Regions from separate parts of the Pectobacterium araliae genome, predicted to be linked through region 3. Evidence: predicted binding sites of a transcription regulator. Region 3 holds the regulator's gene; each other region holds the start of a gene.

Region 1 (7,621 bases), 570 kb from region 3:
ATTCATCCGTTCACCTACCGCTATAAGAGTGATCCCACCGATACCTATCGACCAAAGGTAATGATTTCTTGTTTGCCGTGGATCGGGTAATGGTAGCGAAATGGCTGCGCTGGCTGCAAAAACTGGCACGGGTCATTCACCTTGTCGCGTTTTTCCCTCTGTTTGAGGTTACGTCGTTTGGTATTGGTCAGCATGAAGCAGTGCACATACTGTGAGTATAATCAGCACTTTTGCATTTCAGTAAGTCGGCGCTAAACGGAACTCTGTCCATCCCTCATGTCACTAATCAAGCACGCCAAGCGCGAGAGCAACCAGGGCTTCAAGTTCATTGCGGGCTGCGCCGTCCCTCGCCTGAAATGAAATCATCTGCATGACGCCATGAATGAACGCTGAGCGTTGCTGAATATCACATTCAGGAGGAAGTTCGCCAGTATCGCGAGCATATTCAAGGCGCGTATGTATGAGTTCACGCGTCTTATTTCGTGCAGCTTTGAGATGTGCCCGTGCCGCCTCATTCTCCGGCAGACAGTTCACAACACCAAGAATCAATAGACAACCGCCAGGACCCGTCGATAAAGCAACGTCTACACTAGCGAGAAGCATCCGCTGCAATCCTTCATGCAGGGTTGCAGCGTTGTTTAATTCTTGCATCGGCCTAGCACCAACCGTTTCAATATAGTGATCCACAGCTTCACAAAAGGCTTCTTCTTTGGAGCCGAAGGCGGCATAAAAGCTGGGAGGGGCAATGCCCGCCGCCGCTGTGAGATCAACCAGTTGCGCACCTTCGTAGCCTCGCTCCCAGAACACCTCCATCATCGCCTGAAGAGCGGTATCTCGGTCAAAACCGCGCGGGCGACCACGTTGAGCCATTACATCCTCCTTTTTTTAATTTTCACTACAATATTCTATTGACCTGCGACTTTGTAGACAATAGCATTTATTTAAATCTCACTACAAAAAAGGATCGCACTATGAATATCTCCCCCAGCGCTGTTGTCGAAGAGTTCTTTCGTCGCACCGGATCAGGCGCCCCAGTCGAAAAGATCGCGGAACTCGTCAGTGAGCAGGTCGATTGGTTTGTGGCGGGCGACACAAGCATCGTGCCTTGGATCGGTCGCAAGATCGGAAAAGCCGGAGCTGCGGAATTTTACGCGCAGATCAGGGAACAGATCGAGTCGGAAGCTTTTGAGGTATGCGAAATGCTGGCGCAAGGCAATCGGGTCGTCGTTATCGGGGAGCTTGCTTCTCGCGTTTTGCGAACGGGCAAGCTGATCGAATCAGAATTTTGCTTCGACTTCACTGTCGAAAATGGCGAAATCATCCGGTTTCGTCTTTTTGAGGATAGTTTCGCCGTGGCAAAAGCCGCCGTATAATTACGTCGGCACACACGAGCCAAGGGAATCCGTAAGTCCTTTGGGCTCGTAAGGTTCTTTGGATAACCGTTCCTATAGCCTGCTTGGTCACACAGACGGTCGGTGTTGCGGTTTAGCGATGCCGTAAATCAGACGCTGGGTGATGAGAAAATTTGCCAGAAAGTGCCAGACACAAAAATAAAAAACCCGCAGTTACGCGGGCTTAGGTATGTTTTTACGGTTTAACACAACGCTATTGCAGAAGCAGGTTTATTCCCACTCAATCGTTGCCGGTGGCTTGCCTGATACGTCGTAAACAACACGGGAGATACCGTCGACTTCGTTGATGATGCGGTTGGAAACGCGGCCGAGGAAATCGTATGGCAAATGTGCCCAATGCGCAGTCATAAAGTCGATGGTTTCGACCGCACGCAGTGAGACAACCCAATCGTATTTACGACCATCGCCCATCACACCCACGGAACGAACTGGCAGGAAGACGGTGAATGCCTGACTGACTTTGTTGTACAGATCGGCTTTGTGCAGCTCTTCAATGAAGATTGCATCCGCACGACGCAGCAGGTCACAGTATTCTTTCTTCACTTCACCCAGTACACGCACGCCCAGACCTGGGCCTGGGAACGGATGACGGTACAGCATGTTGTACGGCAAACCCAGTTCCAGACCAATCTTGCGCACTTCGTCTTTGAACAGCTCTTTCAGCGGTTCAACCAGACCCAGCTTCATCTCTTTCGGCAGACCACCCACGTTGTGGTGTGATTTGATCACGTGCGCTTTGCCGGTGGCAGACGCCGCAGATTCGATCACATCTGGGTAGATGGTGCCTTGCGCCAGCCATTTCACATCAGCTTGCTTGCTGGCTTCTTCATCGAACACTTCAACGAACACGCGGCCGATGATTTTACGCTTGGCTTCAGGATCGTTTTCGCCAGCCAGCTCGCTCAGGAAGCGTTCTTCTGCCGCTACATGCACAATGTTCAGTCCGAAATGGTCGCCGAACATTTCCAGAACTTGATCGGCTTCATTCAGGCGCAGCAGGCCGTTGTCGACAAACACGCAGGTCAGACGGTCACCAATCGCACGGTGCAACAGCATCGCGGTAACGGAAGAATCCACGCCGCCAGACAGACCTAAAATCACGTGGTCGTTACCCACCTGCTCACGAATACGGTTCACCGCATCGTCGATAATCTTGGCTGGCGTCCACAACGCTTCACACTGGCAGATATCGCGTACAAAACGCTCTAGCAGACGCTGCCCCTGACGGGTGTGCGTCACTTCTGGGTGAAACTGCACACCATAAAAACGCTTCTCTTCATTCGCCATGATGGCGAACGGACAGGTATCGGTACTGGCAACGGTCTCAAACCCTTCAGGGATCGCCGTTACTTTATCGCCGTGGCTCATCCAGACATCCAGCAGCGGCGCACCCGTGGCGCTCAACGCATCCTGAATATCACGCACCAAGGCGCTATCCGTCTTAACTTCTACCTGCGCATAACCAAACTCACGCTCGTTGGAACCTTCAACGTGGCCACCCAACTGCATCGCCATCGTCTGCATGCCATAGCACACGCCTAATACCGGTACGCCAGCATTGAAAACGTATTCTGGCGCGCGTGGGCTGCCAAATTCGGTGGTGCTTTCCGGGCCACCGGACAGGATGATCCCGTTCGGATTAAAGCCGCGAATCTGCGCTTCCGTGACATCCCATGCCCACAGCTCACAGTAAACGCCCAGTTCACGCACGCGACGTGCGACCAGTTGCGTGTACTGCGAGCCGAAATCCAGAATAAGAATGCGGTGTTGATGAATGTTTTCAGTCATGAGGAGCGTGTTCCAAAAAGCTAAAAAATAAGTAAACCCGGCGAATAGCCCTAAAAAGGTAGGCAATAGTACCGGGTTTATCGGGTTAAATCAGCCCGCAAATTACCTTATGAACCCATACGGTAGTTTGGTGACTCTTTAGTAATGGTAACGTCGTGAACGTGGCTTTCCTGAATGCCTGCCCCGCTGATACGCACGAACTCAGCCTGCGTACGCAGCGCGTCGATAGTCGCACAACCGGTCAGTCCCATACAGGAGCGCAAGCCGCCCATCTGCTGGTGAACGATCTCTTTCAGGCGGCCTTTATAGGCTACGCGGCCTTCAATACCTTCCGGCACCAGTTTATCGGCAGCGTTATCGGTCTGGAAGTAACGATCTGATGAGCCTTTAGACATCGCGCCCAGTGAACCCATGCCGCGATAAGATTTGAATGAACGGCCCTGATACAGTTCAATTTCGCCCGGGGATTCTTCTGTACCTGCCAGCATGGAACCGACCATGACACAGGCCGCACCTGCTGCGATGGCCTTAGCGATGTCGCCGGAGAAGCGGATACCGCCATCGGCGATAACCGGAATGCCCGTGCCTTCCAGCGCTTCAACCGCATCAGAGATAGCCGTAATCTGCGGTACGCCCACGCCAGTCACGATACGAGTGGTACAGATAGAGCCAGGGCCGATACCGACTTTCACCGCGCTCACGCCAGCTTCAACCAGCGCTTTCGCGCCAGAACCCGTTGCAACGTTGCCACCGATGATTTCGAGGTTCGGATATTTAGCGCGCGTTTCACGAATACGCTGCAATACGCCTTCGGAATGGCCGTGTGAGGAGTCGATCAACAGGACGTCTACGCCTGCGGCAACCAGCGCATCAACACGCTCTTCGTTACCCGCACCCGCGCCAACCGCCGCACCGACGCGCAGACGGCCGTGTTCGTCTTTACAGGCGTTCGGTTTGCGTTCTGCTTTCTGGAAATCTTTTACCGTGATCATGCCGATCAGGTGGAATTGCTCGTCAATGACCAGCGCTTTTTCAACGCGTTTTTCGTGCATTTTTTGCAGCACGACATCACGCGCTTCACCTTCTTTAACCGTAACCAGACGCTCTTTCGGCGTCATGAACGCGCTAACTGGTTTTTCCAGATCGGTAACAAAACGCACGTCACGACCGGTGATGATACCAACCAGTTCGTTGTCTTTTGCGACAACCGGGTAGCCCGCGAAGCCGTTACGCTCGGTCAGCTCCTTCATTTCACGCAACGTCGTTTCCGGCGTTACTGTCTGTGGATCAACCACCACGCCGCTTTCATGTTTCTTCACGCGGCTAACTTCTTCAGCCTGACGCTCAATCGACATATTTTTGTGAATAAAGCCCAAGCCGCCTTCCTGCGCCAGCGCAATGGCCAAGCCGGATTCGGTAACGGTATCCATCGCTGCGGACAGCATAGGAATATTCAGGCGAATGTTTTTCGTCAACTGCGTGGACAGATCGGCAGTATTAGGCAAAACGGTAGAATGAGCAGGAACCAGGAGGACGTCGTCAAACGTCAGTGCTTCTTTAGCGATACGTAGCATGGGCAATATCTCACCAAGGTGGATGTAAGAATAGATAAAATATTGCCGTGGCATTATACAGAGCGTAATCGGTTGCCTCCAGCATTATTTTACTAAAATGCTTGATTACCTGTTTCAGGTAGGTAGTATCGATCAATTAAGTGACTGTTTTAAAATTTGATCTGGCTCACAATGTCTCAATTTCCCTCCTCTGCAATTTTTACCGTTAGCCGACTGAATCAGACGGTTAGACAACTGTTGGAAATGGAAATGGGCCAGATTTGGCTCTCCGGCGAAATCTCCAACCTTTCTCAGCCCTCATCGGGCCATTGGTATTTCACGCTGAAAGACGAGCGGGCACAGGTGCGCTGCGCGATGTTCCGCACCAGCAACCGTAGAGTGACGTTCCGCCCGCAAAATGGTCAGCAGGTGCTGATTCGGGCAAGCATTACGCTATACGAACCCCGTGGCGATTATCAACTGCTGGCGGAAAGCATGCAGCCCGCTGGCGACGGCCTGTTACAGCAGCAGTTTGAACAGCTCAAACAGCGTCTCGCCGCCGAAGGGCTGTTCGACCAGCAGTTTAAGCAAGTGCTCCCCTCTCCCGCCAAACAGGTCGGTGTGATTACGTCAACCAGCGGTGCCGCCCTGCACGATATCTTGCAGGTGTTACAGCGCCGCGATCCGTCACTGCCAGTGATCGTTTACCCCACGTCAGTACAAGGCGCTGAAGCGCCGCTACAGATTGTTCGCGCTATTGAACTGGCTAACCAGAGAGATGAGTGTGACGTGCTAATTGTTGGGCGCGGCGGGGGCTCGCTGGAAGATCTCTGGAGCTTTAATGACGAACGGGTAGCCCGTGCGATTTTCGCCAGCCGCATTCCTATCGTCAGCGCTGTCGGCCATGAAACCGATGTTACCATCGCCGATTTCGTCGGTGACTTGCGCGCGCCTACGCCGTCCGCCGCTGCCGAGTTAGTGAGCCGTAACCAACTGGAATTGTTGCGTCAGATACAGTCCCAGCGCCAGCGCCTGGAAATGGCGATGGACTACTACCTTGCTCAGCGCAACCGGGAATTTACCCGACTGCACCATCGCTTACAGCAGCAGCATCCACAACTGCGGTTGGCACGTCAGCAGGCGCAGTTGGTTAAACTACGCCAGCGACTCGATGACGCGATGCAGAAACAACTTCGGCAGACCTCGCGTCGAAGTGAACGCTTACAACAGCGCCTGATGCAGCAACAGCCGCAAACCCGGATTCATCGTGCGCAACAGCGTTTACAGCAGCTTAGCTATCAGATGCAGAGCGCGGTGGATCGTCAGTTGAATCAGAATAAGCAGAAGCTGGGCGTCGTCTGTTCGCGACTGGAAGGGGTTAGCCCACTAGCGACGCTGGCGCGTGGCTATAACGTCACCACCGCACCGGACGGTAAGGTGCTGAAAAATATCGCGCAAATCACCCCCGGCGAAACACTAAAAACCCGTTTGCAGGACGGCTGGGTGGAAAGTCAGGTCATGACGCTGGTTTCAAACTCAAGTTCCGTGAAAAAGCGGCGAAAAAACCCATCTCAGCGATAAAAATCGCTCGAACATCATAAAATGCACGGAGTGGGGATTTATCCTAAAACGACGGCGATCCCCCACTCTTGCCACCAGCATCTGAACTATACTCATTTCCAGCTCACTAATTCATATTCACCGTTTTCACTGCACGGGTTACCAGCTTCAATGCGGCGAAATGAGGTGAATAAAGACAGTGAGCTTAATTGATCGTCTGTGTTACCCCAATGGTGCCTTTCAAGGAGATGAGGTATGAAGTCCAGACCGATTTGTAGCGTAATTCCCCCTTATATCTTGCACCGCATTATTGCAAACGGCACTGACGAGCAGCGACACTGTGCGCAACAAACACTGATGCACGTTCAGTCATTAATGGTCAGCCACAACCCGCGCCCAGAACCCCATGAGAAATTGCCCGCCGGGCAGGCTAATCGCCGCATCCTCGATGCCGAACAGCAGCAACAGTTGCCTGGCAAATTGGTGCGCGCTGAAGGTCAGGCCGGCAACGGTGATATCGCAGTGGACGAGGCCTATGACTATCTAGGCGTAACCTATGATTTTTTCTGGAAGGTTTTCCAACGCAATTCGCTGGACGCTGAAGGACTGCCACTGGCTGGCACCGTGCATTACGGCCAGGAGTACCAGAATGCCTTCTGGAATGGGCAGCAGATGGTGTTTGGAGATGGCGACGGCAAAATATTCAATCGCTTCACGATTGCGCTTGATGTGGTTGCGCATGAACTCGCTCACGGCATCACCGAACATGAAGCGGGGTTGATTTATTTCCGCCAGTCCGGCGCGCTCAATGAATCGCTGTCCGACGTCTTTGGTTCGATGGTCAAACAGTATCATTTAGGGCAAACCGCTGAGCAAGCCGATTGGTTTATCGGTGCCGAACTTCTGGCTGATGGTATCCATGGTATGGGGCTGCGTTCTATGTCTCACCCAGGCACCGCGTATGATGATGAGCTGTTGGGTGTTGATCCCCAGCCTTCCCACATGAACGAATATGTCAACACCCGTGAAGATAACGGCGGTGTACACCTGAACTCAGGTATTCCCAACCGGGCGTTCTATCTGACTGCCATCACACTAGGCAGTCATTCCTGGGAAAAAGCGGGTCGCATCTGGTACGACACGCTGTGCGACAAAGCACTGCCACAAAATGCAGATTTCGAGATTTTCGCACGTCACACCATTCAACATGCTGCTAAGCGTTTTAACCACAGCGTTGCCGACATCGTTCAGCAGTCATGGGAAACCGTGGGCGTGGAGGTACGGCAGGAGTTCTTATGAAGACACTGC
Region 2 (7,621 bases), 500 kb from region 3:
CGACAAATCAGTTGAACTTCTTCACGCGTAAAAGCCCAGCGTTCGCCATATTCCAGTCGGCTGATATTTGCCAGTTTGGCGGCAGAAAAAGCATTCGCAGACAGTGAGGTAAGCACGATTGATAGCAAAAATTTCTTCATCATGGTATTCCCGACATGCATATTCAGACAATGATGTGTGTGAGTTTTGCAGCCTTGTCCAAATCACAGAAAGACAGCATCAAACCTTATAAAACATAAAGTTGTATATCACTACTCACGCGATCATAGCGACAGAGGGAGATGAAGTCGAGCGGGAAGCAAAGAATAAAATCGACGATGTGATATAAGTAGGAAGGTCGTTCGAGGAAAGAAATAGCGGGATAAAAAGAACATTATCCCGCGTTACTCACATGCACATTGGCCGACAAAAGCGTTGATTGCCGTTAGGCTGAAGGTGCCGCCGCAGACATTTTTTTCAAGTCCTGATCGATGAAGAACAGACCGCCTTCGCTCGCTTTGACCAGAGCCAGTTTGTCTAGAATAGAACGGAACAATTTTTCTTCTTCATGCTGTTCAGCCACGTACCATTGCAGGAAATTAAATGTAGAGTAATCCTGCAATGCCATCGCCGCATGCGCCAGCTCATTAATTTTTGCTGTAATCAACTGTTCGTGTTCATAGGTCAATTTGAAGACATCAGCCAGTGAATCAAAATCAATCGGCGGTGCAGCAATCGCGCCTAATACAGGCAGGCTTCCCGTATCATCCAGATAGTCAAACAGGCGCTGCATGTGCTGCATTTCTTCCTGAGAATGCGTCTTCAGGAAACTAGATGCGCCTTCAAAGCCTTTGTCACCGCACCATGCACTCATTTGCAAATATAAATTTGCGGAATAAAACTCCAGATTAAGTTGCTCATTCAGCTTCTGAATCATTTCTTTTTTTAACATAGTTACTCCCTATTTTCACGGCAGGTGAAATTATTTAGGGCATTATGCCTGAAAAAATAAAATAAAAAACACTTTATTAACAACAACAAATAATTAGTAAAATAACCAATAAAAACAATATATTATAATAATTGCTATTGATATTTATTATCACTTAAAGCTGGTTTTCAATGTATTATTGCGAATCGTTTTTATTACCAAAAAATCACAATATCGCGCTATATCATTTACAGATAAATCTGTATTAAAAATGATTCCTATTTCGTAATCAGAATAATAAACATCCACATGACAAGGTGAACACTTGCCATTTTCCTGTTGCTACTTTACCGTGACACCTATCAGTCTGTGGCCAATAAGCAGGAGAAAGCGGTATGGGACATAATCTGGCAGAATTGTCCAAAGAGGATATGGATAAAGTTAACGTAGATCTGGCAGCATCAGGCGTTGCCTTCAAAGAACGTTATAATATGCCCGTCATTCCAGAGGCCGTTGAGAGAGAACAGCCCGAGCACCTGCGTAACTACTTTCGTGAACGTGTGATGTTTTATCGGCAAAGGTCGCTGCAGTTCTCTCGTTTACCCTACGAACCTAAGTCCAAATAGCGATTCACCTTATTTCGGTCCAAGCAAGACTGTTTTACCGTGTCCCTCTTCCGTGGGTTACATTCTTACACAGCAAAAACGATTTTCTGCTTGCATATCGGCCCATACAAGAGGTTAATGGAGAGGCGGCCTAACCTTTTATCAAGAGAGGTAATATATGAGTAAAGGACTGGATAGCAAAAAGAACAGCAAGAAAAAACCACTAAAAACGGCAGCCGAAAAGCGTGCCGATAAAAAGGCGAAGAAACCACAGGCTGATATTACCTAAGTAAGTAATGTGCCATGCTGATCGGGTAAACCCGAAGACGGGTTTACCCTCATAAACGCAGTTGCTAACCCCTAGTTGTGCTCTTACGCCGCCTTTTCAAGCACCATCAATAAGAAAGCATATTCCAGCGCGATATCATCATAGCGTTTGAAGCGACCGGATTTCCCGCCGTGTCCGGCATCCATATCGGTGTACAATAACACTAGGCGATCGTCCGTTTTAACTTCCCGTAATTTTGCCACCCACTTCGCAGGTTCCCAATACTGAACCTGAGAGTCGTGTAACCCCGTAGTCACCAATAAATGTGGATAGCGCTGAGCGGTCACTCCGTCATAGGGGCTATATTGCTTTATGTAGTCATAGTAGGTTTGTTTATTCGGATCGCCCCACTCATCATACTCTCCGGTCGTCAGCGGAATTGACTCATCCAGCATTGTCGTCAGCACATCAACAAACGGCACCTGAGCCACAACGCCTTTGAACAGATCGGGGGCCATATTGACGACCGCCCCCATCAAAAGTCCCCCTGCACTGCCTCCCATCGCGAACATGTTTTCTCTGTCGCCATAGCCTTTTTCTATCAATGCCTGAGACACATCGATGAAATCGGTGAAGGAATGCATTTTATTGAGCAGGCGGCCATCGTCGTACCACTGTTGCCCCAGTTCACCACCACCGCGGATGTGCGTTAAGGCAAAGACGAACCCTCGGTCCAGCAAGCTCAGACGGCTAACGCTAAAATCCGGATCTAGGCTATGGCTATACGCGCCATAACCGTAAACCAGTATCGGGTTCCTACCAGGGCTGAAATGATCGCGATGGTAAACGAGGGAAACGGGTACATCGACGCCGTCCCTGACCGTGATCCATAAACGTTCGCTCCGATAGTTATCCGGGGAGAAATCTTTTACTTCAGCTTGCTTAAGTAACTGTTGCTCCCCCGTATCCAGATTCAATTCATACAGCGTGCTGGGGGTTGTCATTGATGAATAGCCATATCGCATCAATGCCGTTTCTGGCGTAGGGTTGTACGACAACCACGTCACATAGCTCGCGTCATTGAAGGAGATCGTTTTTTCTTCTTGTGTATGCCAGTGGATCTGACGTAATCGGGTTAAACCGCGCTCTCTTTCTTCCACCACCAGCCAATCACGGAAAAATTCAAAACTTTCCAATACGCAGTGTTCCCGTGGAGCAATCAGTGTTTCCAGCGTTTGCTCATCAGGCTTGTCTGAACGGTAGAGGCCGAAATTTTTCCCTTCTCGGTTGGAGCGCAGATAAAACCGTCCCTGATAGTGATCGATGCCATATTCATGATCTTTTCGGCGCGGAATGCATACCTGCGGCACCGCCTCTGAGATCGTTGCATCGAGCAATAGCACCTCAGTCGTCGTGGTGCTGCTGAGATAAATGGTGATGTAGTGCTCTGATGTCGTTTTGCTCAGGCTGACATAATAGGTGTCGTCTTTCTCTTCATATATCAGTTCATCTTGTGCCGGGTCGCTCCCCAGACGATGACGGTAAACCTGATACGGCAATAGCGTTTGCTCATGTTTACGCACATAGTACAACACCGTCGAATCTGCCGACCATTCGGCACCTGCCGTCACATTTTCGATCACATCCGGTAGCCAGTCGCCGCTGTTCAGATCGCGAAAACGAAGCGTGTACTGCCGACGGGATAAAAAGTCCTCCGAGAGCGCCAGCAGCGTGTTATCAGGGCTAACCTCAAGCGTGCCGAGACTATAAAACTCATGCCCTTCTGCACGTTGATTCCCATCCAGCAGCGTTTCCCATGCGTCTGTTGCCTGCTCAGGTTGACGCAGATAGATGGCGTACTCTTTACCCGGCTCATAGCGACTTTGGTAGCGATACCCCTTTCTGACATACGGCACAGACATGTCCGTCGACGGAATACGTTTAACCATTTCGTCATACAGCGACCGTTTACGCGCGTCGTGAGGCGCCATAATCGCCTCACTATAGGTATTTTCCTGTTCCAGATACGCTAACACCTGCGGATCGGTACGCTGGTCATCACGCAGCCAGTAGTAATTGTCGATGCGCGTATCGCCATGTGTGCTTATCGCGTGGGGCCTTTTTTCTGCTTGCGGTGTCTTCATCGCGTCGGATCTCGTTGTCTTGACATAAAATTTTCACTCTGTAAGAAGAGTGGCACGATTGCCCAGCAATGCCAAGCTACGTCCTTGTCTCTTGGTGCGCTTTTGCGTAATGCATTCCAGAGCCTCCCCCTCTTTAATGCGCACGCAAACGTTTTCGTTTATACTGCGGCCATTTTTCACAACCCGATCAGGTATAAGGTTATGTTAACGATTGGAACCGCCCTGCGTGCGGATGCCACACGAGTGATGCTGCTTGGCTCCGGTGAATTAGGCAAAGAAGTGGCGATTGAGTGTCAGCGCTTGGGAATCGAAGTGATTGCGGTCGATCGCTATGCCGATGCCCCCGCCATGCAGGTTGCGCATCGCAGCCACGTCATCAATATGTTGGACGGCGATGCATTAAAAGCGTTGGTTGAAGCCGAACGTCCTGATTACATCGTGCCGGAAATTGAAGCCATCGCAACCGATATGCTGGTGACGCTGGAAAAGCAGGGTCACCATGTTGTTCCTTGTGCTGAAGCGACACGCCTGACGATGAACCGAGAAGGCATCCGTCGTCTGGCTGCCGAAACGCTCAATGTTCCGACATCCACTTACCGCTTTGCCGACAGTGAAGAAAGCTTTCGTCAGGCAGTGGACGCTATTGGTTATCCCTGCATTGTGAAGCCAGTCATGAGCTCATCCGGCAAAGGACAAAGCCTGATTCGCTCCGCTGAGCAGTTAGCGCAGGCATGGATCTACGCTCAACAGGGCGGGCGTGCAGGCGGCGGACGCGTCATCGTTGAAGGGTTGGTAAATTTTGATTTTGAGATCACCCTGCTGACCATCCATGCGGTTGACGGCATTCATTTCTGTGCACCAATCGGTCACCGACAAGAAGACGGCGATTATCGTGAATCCTGGCAGCCGCAGCAGATGAGTGCGCTGGCGCAGGAACGCGCGCAAAAGATGGCCAGCGATGTCGTGAAAGCGCTCGGCGGCTATGGTCTGTTCGGCGTTGAACTGTTCGTCTGCGGCGATGATGTCATCTTTAGTGAAGTTTCCCCTCGCCCACACGATACCGGCATGGTGACGATGATTTCTCAGGATCTGTCCGAATTTGCTCTGCACGTCCGCGCTTTCCTTGGGTTGCCAATTGGCGCAGTTCGCCAGTACGGTGCAGCGGCTTCTGCTGTGATTTTGCCAGAACTGGAGAGCAACAATACGCGCTATCAGGGGCTGGAAAGCGCACTACTCCCCCATACGCAAATTCGCCTGTTTGGCAAACCGGATATCAATGGCAAGCGTCGTATGGGCGTCGCGCTAGCCAGCGCAGAGACCACAGACGATGCCGTTGCAATCGCCAGGCGCGTCGCGGCTGGCGTAAACGTCAGCGGTTAATATCTACTTTGCTGTTGGGCGGTGTATACCGTCACTAACCGCCCGCCATAACAAAAAAGGCCACTCGCAGTGAGTGGCCTTCGTCATTCAGTAGCCAGTAAACTTACGCTTTTGCGCCTGCAACCGCTTCACGCGCCAGTTCAGTAATACGTGCGTAATCACCGCTTTCCAGCGCATCGTTCGGCACCAGCCAAGAACCACCCACACACAGCACGCTTTTCAGCGCCAGGTAATCACGGTAGTTATTCGGCGTAATACCACCAGTCGGGCAGAAACGGATATGAGCAAATGGACCGCCGATCGCCTGAAGCGCCTTCACGCCGCCGTTAGCTTCAGCAGGGAAAAATTTGAACTCACGTAAGCCGTAATCCATACCCAACATCAGTTCAGACACAGTGCTGATGCCTGGGATCAACGGAATATTGCCTTCCGTTGCCGCTTTCAGCAGTGGCTCGGTCAATCCCGGACTAATGGCAAACTGCGCACCGGCTTCAACCACCGCAGCCAATTGCTCAGGGTTTGTGACCGTACCCGCACCCACAATCGCTTCAGGCACTTCTTTTGCAATCGCACGGATCGCATCGATAGCACAGTCGGTACGCAATGTCAGTTCCAGAACGCGAACGCCGCCGGCGACTAACGCTTTTGCCATCGGCACCGCGTGTTCCAGTTTGTTGACCACAATCACAGGAACAACGGGACCCGTTGTCAAAATCTGTTCCGCGCTCGTTTTCCAGTTTTTCATCAAAAGTTATCTCCAGTCATGCCCGAAGGCATCATTAATTATATAGCGCGCCCCTGCCACAGGGATCTGCGTTGCCGCAAATGCCAACCGCACCGTAAGCCATACATTAAAACCGTGGAATGCCGACATCCTCCGGCATTCTCGCTACTGACGTATTATCAAAAAATTACTCGAACTCATTCCAGGAACGACCATCGCGAGTGATCATCGCTACGGATGCTACAGGCCCCCAGCTTCCCGCCTGGTAAGGTTTCGGTGCATCGTTGTCCATCGCCCATGCATCCATGATGGAGTCCACCCATTTCCAGGCTTCTTCAACTTCATCACGGCGGACGAACAACGCCTGAATCCCGCGCATCGTTTCGAGCAGCAGACGCTCATAGGCATCTGCCAAATGCTGCTGATTAAAGGTTTCAGAGAAGCTCAAATCCAGCTTCACCGTTTGCAGGCGGTGCTTGTGTTCTAATCCGGGAATTTTATTCAGAATCTGGATTTCCACACCTTCATCCGGCTGTAAGCGAATGATCAGTTTGTTCTGCGGCAACTGCTGGTAAGAATCATGGAACAGGTTCAACGCAGGATTTTTAAAGTACACCACCACTTCCGAACATTTGGTCGGCAAGCGTTTACCCGTGCGCAGGTAGAACGGCACGCCAGACCAGCGCCAGTCATCGATGTCGACACGAATCGAGACAAAGGTTTCCGTGCTGCTGCTTTTATTCGCGCCTTCTTCTTCCAAATAGCCCGGCACTTTGTGGCCCTGAACAAAACCAGCCGTGTACTGGCCGCGTACCGTCGTTTCGTGCACGTTGGAACGGTCAATACGACGCAGTGAACGCAACACTTTCACTTTTTCATCACGGATGCGGTCAGTCGTCAAATCAGACGGCGGAGACATCGCAATCATCGTCAGAATCTGTAACAGGTGATTCTGGATCATGTCGCGCATCTGGCCAGCTTTGTCAAAATAGCCCCAGCGCCCTTCAATCCCGACTTCTTCCGCTACTGTGATCTGTACATGGTCGATCGTCCGGTTGTCCCAATTTGAGGAAAACAGCGAGTTGGCAAAGCGTAGCGCCAACAGGTTTAGAACCGTCTCTTTACCCAGATAGTGGTCGATGCGGTAAACCTGACACTCGTTAAAGAATTCCGCGACCTGATCGTTAATGACGCGAGAAGACGCCAGATCGGTACCCAGCGGTTTTTCCATCACCACCCGCGCGGGCTCTTTATTCAGCCCTGCGGTTCCCAGCCCCTTGCAAATCGCACCAAACGTGCTGGGCGGCATCGCAAAATAGTTGATAGTAGTACGGTTTTTCTGGTCAAGCATCTTGCCCAGTTTATTGAACGCTTTGGTGTCTTCCACATCGAGATTGCAGAAATTCAGCCGACTGCTTAGCGTTTCCCACAACTTATCATCGATGGCTTCTTTCATAAAGGTGTCAAGCGCTTCGCGTACGACGCGGGTATACTCCGCTTTATCCCAATCCGCACGACCCACGCCAATAATTTTGGTGTCCGCGTGGATGTGCCCTGCTTTTTCCAACTGGTACAGGGAAGGTAGTAATT
Region 3 (7,621 bases):
TCAACCTGTTCTGGCGTAATTCCAAATAACACCTCACTTCGGGTATGACTAATTACACCATTGACTGCCTGTATTATTGGTTCTGCTGATTCAGTCAGCATAATACGTTTTGCTCGGCGATCGTGAGCACAAACGTGGCGAGTGATTAACCCTTTCTCCTCAAGCTGATCCAGTGTTCGAACTAATGAGGGTTGCTCAATACCAATTGCTTTGGCCAATTGAATCTGCGACTGGCCAGGGGGTAAGTGGTATATGTTATGCAACGTGACCCAATGCGTTTGAGTCAGCTCAAGTGGTTTTAATCGGTGATCGACCAGCGCACGCCACACGCGCACCAGACGAGCTAAATCAGATCCTAATGGCAATTCCATCACCTCTCCTTATTGTTAGCACGCTAAGTTATATCCCTGGATTGCAATCAATTCTGATTTATAAGAATAAAAAACGATATGACTATCGTAAAAAATAGAACCTTTCCTAAAAGTGATTCTATCAAATAAAAGTCTTTTAAAAATGATCTTCGGCTTATTTTATTCAATCGAACGCTCCTGCGTTGCTTAAACAAAATTTCACGTAAATAGACCGTCTAAGACAAAATGACTTAAAACAATGATGGCTGATGGAATTCTGCTGGTGTATCGGTTTTCTCTGAACGCTGCGACCGTTTCATTCTTTGCCGACACAAACGCAGTACATCCTGTTTCTGAGCATCACTCATTTGACCCCAACTAAAGCGTTCGTTACGACTGCGAAAGCAACCGCGACAATATCCGCCATCATCCGCCTGACAAATACCACGACATGGATTAGGGACAACAAAGAGTTCAAGCTGCTCTGGCACACCACCTCCCGCTACAACTCTATTTATTGAAGCCCTGTTCTTTACTGCTGGCAAGCCAAAACAGACCGTCACAATGAAAATAATTAGATAACCATTGTAATCACTGACGATTTTTTTATACGTCAGGCGGCCTAAAATCCCTTTACTACATCATTAATCCCTCCTGTTAGTACGTTTTAACACAAACCCCACCATCGTGTCGCATTTTTAGCACCATTCCAACAGCTTGGACTCACCAGAGCCACAACGCTATACTTCCCTTTTGCTGTACTTTTTTAACGAGGGCATTATGCGTTTACTTCATACCATGCTGCGTGTTGGCGATTTACAACGTTCTATTGATTTCTATACCCAGATTCTGGGCATGCGCGTACTGCGCACCAGCGAGAATACCGAATACCAATACACACTGGCTTTCGTCGGTTATACCGAGGAGAGCGAGGGTGCCGTTATCGAGCTGACCTACAACTGGGGCGTCGACAGCTATGATTTGGGCAACGCCTATGGTCATATTGCATTGGGCGTTGACGATGTTGCCGCAACCTGTGAGCGTATCCGCAAAGCGGGCGGTAATGTGACGCGTGAAGCGGGGCCGGTCAAAGGCGGTACCACCGTTATCGCATTCATCGAAGATCCAGACGGTTATAAAATCGAATTGATCGAAAACGCCCACGCCGGTAACGGCATCGGCCACTAATCCCCCGCATTTTACAGGTGCTACATCGGCACCTGTTCTCCCCCCTTCTTCTGCTACCTCCACCGGTTGAAAGGTAACGAGCATGCTGCATCTCCGGCCAAAATTTGTAATAATACGCGCTGCGTTTTGCTGACAATTAAGAGACAAATGGCTGATAAAAGTGATCTGAACGCCCTGAGCGGCCGTTTTCGTGGGTTTTATCCCGTAGTGATTGATGTTGAGACTGCCGGATTTAATGCGAAAACCGATGCCTTGCTGGAAGTCGCGGCGGTAACATTAAAAATGGATCAAGACGGTTGGTTACAGCCAGATGAAACGCTACATTTTCATGTTGAGCCATTCGAAGGCGCGATTCTGGAACCTGCTGCACTGGCGTTTAATGGCATTGACCCCACCAATCCGTTACGCGGCGCGGTGAGCGAATATGATGCGCTGCACGAAATTTTCAAAGTCGTGCGTAAAGGGATTAAAGATCAGGGCTGTAACCGTGCGATTATCGTGGCGCATAATGCCACCTTCGATCACAGCTTTATGGCAGCAGCGGCAGAGCGTTGTAGCCTGAAACGTAACCCATTCCATCCTTTCGCTACCTTCGATACCGCCGCCCTTAGCGGACTGGTTTTAGGCCAAACGGTTCTGGCTAAAGCCTGTATTACCGCGGGTATTGCGTTTGATTCCAGCCAGGCGCACTCCGCGCTGTATGACACAAACCAGACTGCGTTATTGTTCTGTGAGTTGGTTAACCGCTGGAAACGTCTCGGAGGGTGGCCGCTTGCGCTGGAAGAACGTTCTCTCGAAGACACTTCCACCGAAGACTAAGAAAACACGAAAGCTAGTCGTAAAAGAACGGGTGCCATAAGGCACCCGCTGGGAATATTCACGCTCACATCATAACAATATGTAGATTGTTATGATGTGTGGGGCAAACATCACTCTTGATCGGCCTGCTGCGCTTTGTATTTATCAGCCGTTTCTTTGATCAGCTGTTGCAGTTCGCCACGCTGAAACATTTCAACTACGATATCACAGCCGCCAACCAGTTCGCCATCCACCCACAGCTGTGGGAATGTCGGCCAGTTCGCGTATTTCGGCAGCTCAGCACGAATATCCGGGTTCTGTAAAATATCAACATAAGCAAAACGTTCGCCACATGAAGACAATGCCTGGACGGTCTGTGCAGAAAAACCGCAGCTTGGCAATTTTGGGGAACCTTTCATGTACAGCAGAATCGGGTTTTCAGCAATTTGGCGCTGAATTTTTTCAATTGTCGGTGTCGTCATCTTCTTGCTTCCTTAAATCTATAGGATGGCTAACGTCCAAACGCTAGCCATGAGTCGCCGTCAGAGTGTTACGACAGCGACATTGACTCAATGATATTGTACCGATGCCACTAGCTACAAAAAAACGCCATTTTTTGTAGGGTTATTTTCCTGCCGATTATTCATCATTGATGAAATCAGCGCCAGAAAACGCTGATAAATCAGACGAAAAAACAACTATTAACGTTTTTTCACTATTCTGTATGAATAAAGCGACCATGCCCACTTTTTTATGACGCCGTTTTCAGGAATACTGTGCGGATTGAGCGAGTTAAGGATTATGTTCGGTCACTTTTATTATGCGCTTATTTATTACTCTTTTTATATTATTTTTCAGTAACCTATCCCTGAACATCGTTCAGGCTGCGCCGCATACCCCGCATTCTACGCCGAAGAAAAGCGTCGTTGAAGAAACGAATAAGAAAAACCGTCAAACAAAGGGTACTGCTAAATCACCAGCACCAATCAAAAGTAAAAAGCCAGAACCGACCACCGTCAGCAATAAATTCAAACCCCGTACGGCTAACAAACCAGTAGAAAAGAAGCTATCCCGGACGCAAAGCAGCACGCCTGCACTAGTGAAAAAAAACCTTAAAAAGCTAAAGCCTGAAGAGGATAGGCAGACAATCGCACAGACCAGAGTCAAAACCGAGTTGAAGAAGACCGCGCTCAAAGGAAAAGTGGATAAAAATCCAGCGCCCACAGAAAAGGGGATGGCGCTGAGCACAGCGCATAAAAAACGCTATCAACACGCCAAAACGACAGCAATGAATAAACTGATGAGCCAGATCGGTAAGCCTTACCACTGGGGCGGATCATCGCCTTTTACCGGTTTCGACTGTAGCGGACTGGTCTATTACGCCTATAAAGACGTCGTTAAGATCCCAATCCCACGTACCGCGAACGAGATGTACCATCTGCGTGATGCCGCACCGATTAAAAAAAGTGAGCTGGAAAGTGGTGATCTGGTCTTTTTCCGCATCAATAATCGTGGTGCCGCCGATCACGTCGGGGTTTATCTGGGAGAAGGCAAATTTATCCAGTCACCGCGTACCGGTTCAGATATTCGCATCAGCAAGCTAAGTGAGGATTATTGGCAGGAGCATTATGTAGGGGCGCGTCGCGTGGTGACGCCACAGACCATTCGTTAAGCGATAGCACGCCGAACAGAAGCGTATTCAGACAGATTCTGTGCAATAACCCTGTCTGAATGCGCAGAAACACTGAAGGTTAGTTCAACACCGCAATGAAACTAAACGTGATGATCACAGCCAACGAGCCAACCGTTGTCAGCAAAGACATCTTCAAATCGGTATCCATAGGCCACTCCTTATTAGCAAACAAATTTCATCTGAAAAAAGACACTATCATTTACAGCCGAACCCACTGAGACAATAAAGCGACAAATAATAGGGTTATTACGATTCTTTCATAATTCTAACGAAAAATCTCCGACGCATGCATCACTAATAGTATAAATTAGCCCTTTCACTTTCATGATAAATCGGACACAATCCGCTGTTTATGAAAGCGCTGCGTGCCAGTCGAAAAACGTCAAGCCAGATCCCTTCGGTATAACATTCGGCATTCTCCTTCTGAAATCCTGTTTTTTAGCTTAGAAGAAGAACTTTAAACGTAGGCAAACGATTAACAATATACTTACGTCTGTAACAGGTAAGTTCAGGAGTCATTTTTAGATGGCAACGATTAAAGATGTGGCAAAACGTGCTGGCGTTTCCACCACAACCGTATCGCACGTGATCAATAAAACACGTTTCGTCGCCGAAGAGACTAAGGCAGCCGTCAGGGCAGCAATCAAGGAATTGCACTATTCGCCTAGCGCCGTCGCCCGTAGCCTTAAAGTTAATCACACTAAATCTATCGGCTTGCTGGCTACATCCAGCGAAGCGCCCTATTTCGCCGAGATCATTGAAGCGGTCGAAAACAGCTGTTATGCCAAAGGCTACACGCTGGTGCTGTGTAATTCTCATAACGATATCGGCAAACAGCGCGCTTATCTCTCGATGCTGGCGCAAAAACGCGTCGACGGCCTGCTGGTCATGTGTGCCGAGTACCCGCCAGAGTTATTGGGCATGTTGGAAGATTATCGCAGCATTCCTATGGTCGTCATGGACTGGGGACAAATGCACAGCGATTTTACCGATACCATCATCGATAACGCCTTTGAGGGCGGTTATATGGCAGGCCGCTACCTGATTGAACGCGGTCATCGGGATATTGGCGCTATCCCTGGAATACAAGAGCGCAACACGGGTAACGGACGCTACCTTGGCTTTTTAAAAGCCTTGAAGGAAGCCGACATTACCGTGCGCGATGAATGGGTCGTGCGGGGCGATTTTGAACCGGAATCCGGTTATAAAGCCATGCATCAGATTCTCGCGCAAAAGCAGCGACCTACCGCGGTATTCTGTGGTGGCGATATCATGGCGATGGGAGCCATTTGTGCGGCAGACGAATTGGGGTTACGTGTGCCACAAGATATTTCGGTGATCGGTTATGACAACGTCCGCCACGCGCGCTTCTTTACGCCCGCACTAACCACCATCCATCAGCCCAAAGAGCGTCTGGGCCAATCCGCGTTTTCTATGTTGCTGGATCGGATTACCAGCAAGCGTGAAGATGCACACGTCATTGAGGTGCATCCGACGTTGATTGAACGTCGCTCGGTTGCCGACGGTCCGTTTCGCGATTATCGCCGCTAATCTCGGCGACTCAACATAGACCGATGTTCTTATTCCCGCCTGCTAATCGAGTAGGAGGCGAGATTACTCCCGCCGTCCTCTCACACCACCGTACGTGCGGTTCCGCATACGGCGGTTCATGTTAACTCTGGAACTGCCGTTGCTGCTCCACTAGTGATATCAAGCCGAGTCGTCTGAACTGCGCCGTCTTTATCGCATCATTCATGTGACTCGACCCCGCGTTCCACCACGCTCCTCGCTGGTTACTCGCCGACCTCCACGCTCGCTTTTCACACAAGCCCGCTCGCATTAGCATTCGGGCTCGCGTATACGTTCGTTTCCATTGCCGCCACAGTAGACTGCGCAGTTTACGCCTGACCCAGCCGTCAATCTTCTCCAGAACTCCTTTTACTTCCGTGTATCTGAAGTAGCTCATCCAGCCTCGCAGTATCGGTGTGAGTTCATTGATTACGCCTTTCACTGATTTCGTCGCGTGCCCTGTCGTCAGGCTACGGATCTTCTCCTTCAGCCTCTCGACACTGCTCCCTGCGATCTTCAGTCGGGTCTGTTTGTGCCGTGTCACGCTGTATCCCAGGAACTTACGCTCCCACGGTCGCGCCACCGCACTCTTCTGCTCATTGACCTTTAGCTTCAGTATGTCTCTCAGGTACACCCTGATTGCCCTAAAGATATGCTCGCCTGCTTTGCGACTGCTCACGTAAATGTTGCAGTCATCCGCATAGCGACAGAAGCTGTGACCTCGACGCTCCAGTTCTTTATCCAGTTCATCCAGCAGAATGTTCGACAGTAGCGGCGACAACGGTCCGCCCTGCGGCATTCCCTTACCTCGCTTCTCTGTCTCGCACCCGTTCGTCATTTCCGCTTCAAGGTAGCGACGTATCAGTTTCAACAGCCGTTTATCCCTGACAGCCTCGCCAGACGTGACATCAAAATGTCATGATCCACCCGGTCAAAGAACTTTTCCAGATCCAGATCGACCACCCAGCGTTTCCCGCTTTGTATGTAGCGCTGTGCCTGTTGCACTGCCTGCCACGCATTGCGGTTACTTCTGAACCCGTAACTCGATTCGCAGAAGTGCGGCTCCACGACCGGACTGAGTTGTTGTGCTATCGCCTGCTGGATAAGCCTGTCCACTACCGTCGGGATACCCAGGGTTCTCACGCCGCCGTCCGGCTTTGGGATATCCACTCTGCGTATCGCCTGCGGCTGGTAGGCGCCCGTAATCAATGCCTGCCTGATACTCGCCCAGTTCTGTTTCAGCCACGGCTTCAACTCCGTCACTTTCAGGTTATCTACCCCTGCCGCGCCGTTGTTTTCCACCACGCGCTGATAGGCCAGCATCAGGTTCTCTCTCGTTATCACCGTTTCCATCGTCAACGGCATTTCCGCTTTCGTTTGCCCACCGACCGCCGTGGGGATTTCAGCACCCTCATGCAGCACTGACGGATACTGTCCGTCTCCTCTGCCGCTGGCCGCAGTGCTCTGCGCTTGTGCCTCATTAATTCCCATCGAGTATCGGTGTCCTAATCACGGTTAATCATGTTCAGCCCTTCATGCTGCCAGTTATGCAGCACTACTACGGCTTCGGCTGACTGCTGCACGTTCATCCCGTCGCCTCTCGACGCTCGGTAGCCCTGAAGCAAACGTGCAGCCCTCCCGGGGTAATTCGCGCGACCTTCCTGCTTATGCCTGTCAGCTTTACGTCACAGCGTTCTGTGCAAGTATTGGGCTTTGATGATATTTGCCACCTTACCCCGCTGTGCCGCCTAAACTGCTTCCTGTTCGTCAGGCCAGCATTTTGCCTTCAGCTTCCTTCAGATCCCACCTCGCGGTGGGCACCCTTGCCGTTCGGCTAACACTTCCCCTTGCCGGGTGTGTAGAGGACTTTCACCGCCAAGTCGCCCCTTGACCACTACAGTCAACGGACAGCGCCCGTCAAGGCGCTACGCGCCATGCCCGGCGCACAAATAAAAAACCGGACAATGTTGCTCGTCCGGTTTACCAAAAAGAGGGAATGCAGAACTACTCTTCTTTACCGAGG

What was found. The regulator PurR, encoded in region 3, represses purine synthesis genes. The targets are predictions, from matches to a motif close to CANGCAAACGTTTGCNTG.
Region 1: guaB (IMP dehydrogenase) is a predicted target of PurR. The motif match lies at 4,836-4,853, and genes of this name have one in related genera.
Region 2: purT (formate-dependent phosphoribosylglycinamide formyltransferase) is a predicted target of PurR. The motif match lies at 4,069-4,086, and genes of this name have one in related genera.

Annotation. Positions count from the first base shown of each region.
Region 1 covers NZ_AP028908.1:3,135,165-3,142,785, forward strand. Annotated here, with positions in the region: gene AACH44_RS14255 (hypothetical protein) at 90-215, shown strand; gene AACH44_RS14260 (TetR/AcrR family transcriptional regulator) at 283-870, opposite strand; gene AACH44_RS14265 (nuclear transport factor 2 family protein) at 972-1,373, shown strand; gene guaA (glutamine-hydrolyzing GMP synthase) at 1,623-3,200, opposite strand; gene guaB (IMP dehydrogenase) at 3,308-4,774, opposite strand; gene xseA (exodeoxyribonuclease VII large subunit) at 4,946-6,334, shown strand; gene AACH44_RS14285 (M4 family metallopeptidase) at 6,569-7,612, shown strand; gene AACH44_RS14290 (protealysin inhibitor emfourin) at 7,609-7,621, shown strand, end outside.
Region 2 covers NZ_AP028908.1:2,070,870-2,078,490, reverse strand. Annotated here, with positions in the region: gene AACH44_RS09385 (YebY family protein) at 1-143, opposite strand, end outside; gene ftnA (non-heme ferritin) at 425-931, opposite strand; gene AACH44_RS09375 (DNA polymerase III subunit theta) at 1,306-1,536, shown strand; gene AACH44_RS09370 (S9 family peptidase) at 1,888-3,927, opposite strand; gene purT (formate-dependent phosphoribosylglycinamide formyltransferase) at 4,129-5,307, shown strand; gene AACH44_RS09360 (bifunctional 4-hydroxy-2-oxoglutarate aldolase/2-dehydro-3-deoxy-phosphogluconate aldolase) at 5,411-6,052, opposite strand; gene zwf (glucose-6-phosphate dehydrogenase) at 6,219-7,621, opposite strand, start outside.
Region 3 covers NZ_AP028908.1:2,569,023-2,576,643, forward strand. Annotated here, with positions in the region: gene slyA (transcriptional regulator SlyA) at 1-371, opposite strand, end outside; gene AACH44_RS11565 (DUF1289 domain-containing protein) at 602-841, opposite strand; gene gloA (lactoylglutathione lyase) at 1,131-1,538, shown strand; gene rnt (ribonuclease T) at 1,686-2,357, shown strand; gene AACH44_RS11580 (Grx4 family monothiol glutaredoxin) at 2,468-2,818, opposite strand; gene AACH44_RS11585 (C40 family peptidase) at 3,157-4,008, shown strand; gene AACH44_RS11590 (YnhF family membrane protein) at 4,088-4,177, opposite strand; gene purR (HTH-type transcriptional repressor PurR) at 4,555-5,580, shown strand; gene AACH44_RS11600 (group II intron maturase-specific domain-containing protein) at 5,702-6,469, opposite strand; gene AACH44_RS11605 (reverse transcriptase domain-containing protein) at 6,466-7,089, opposite strand; gene AACH44_RS11610 (riboflavin synthase subunit alpha) at 7,603-7,621, opposite strand, start outside.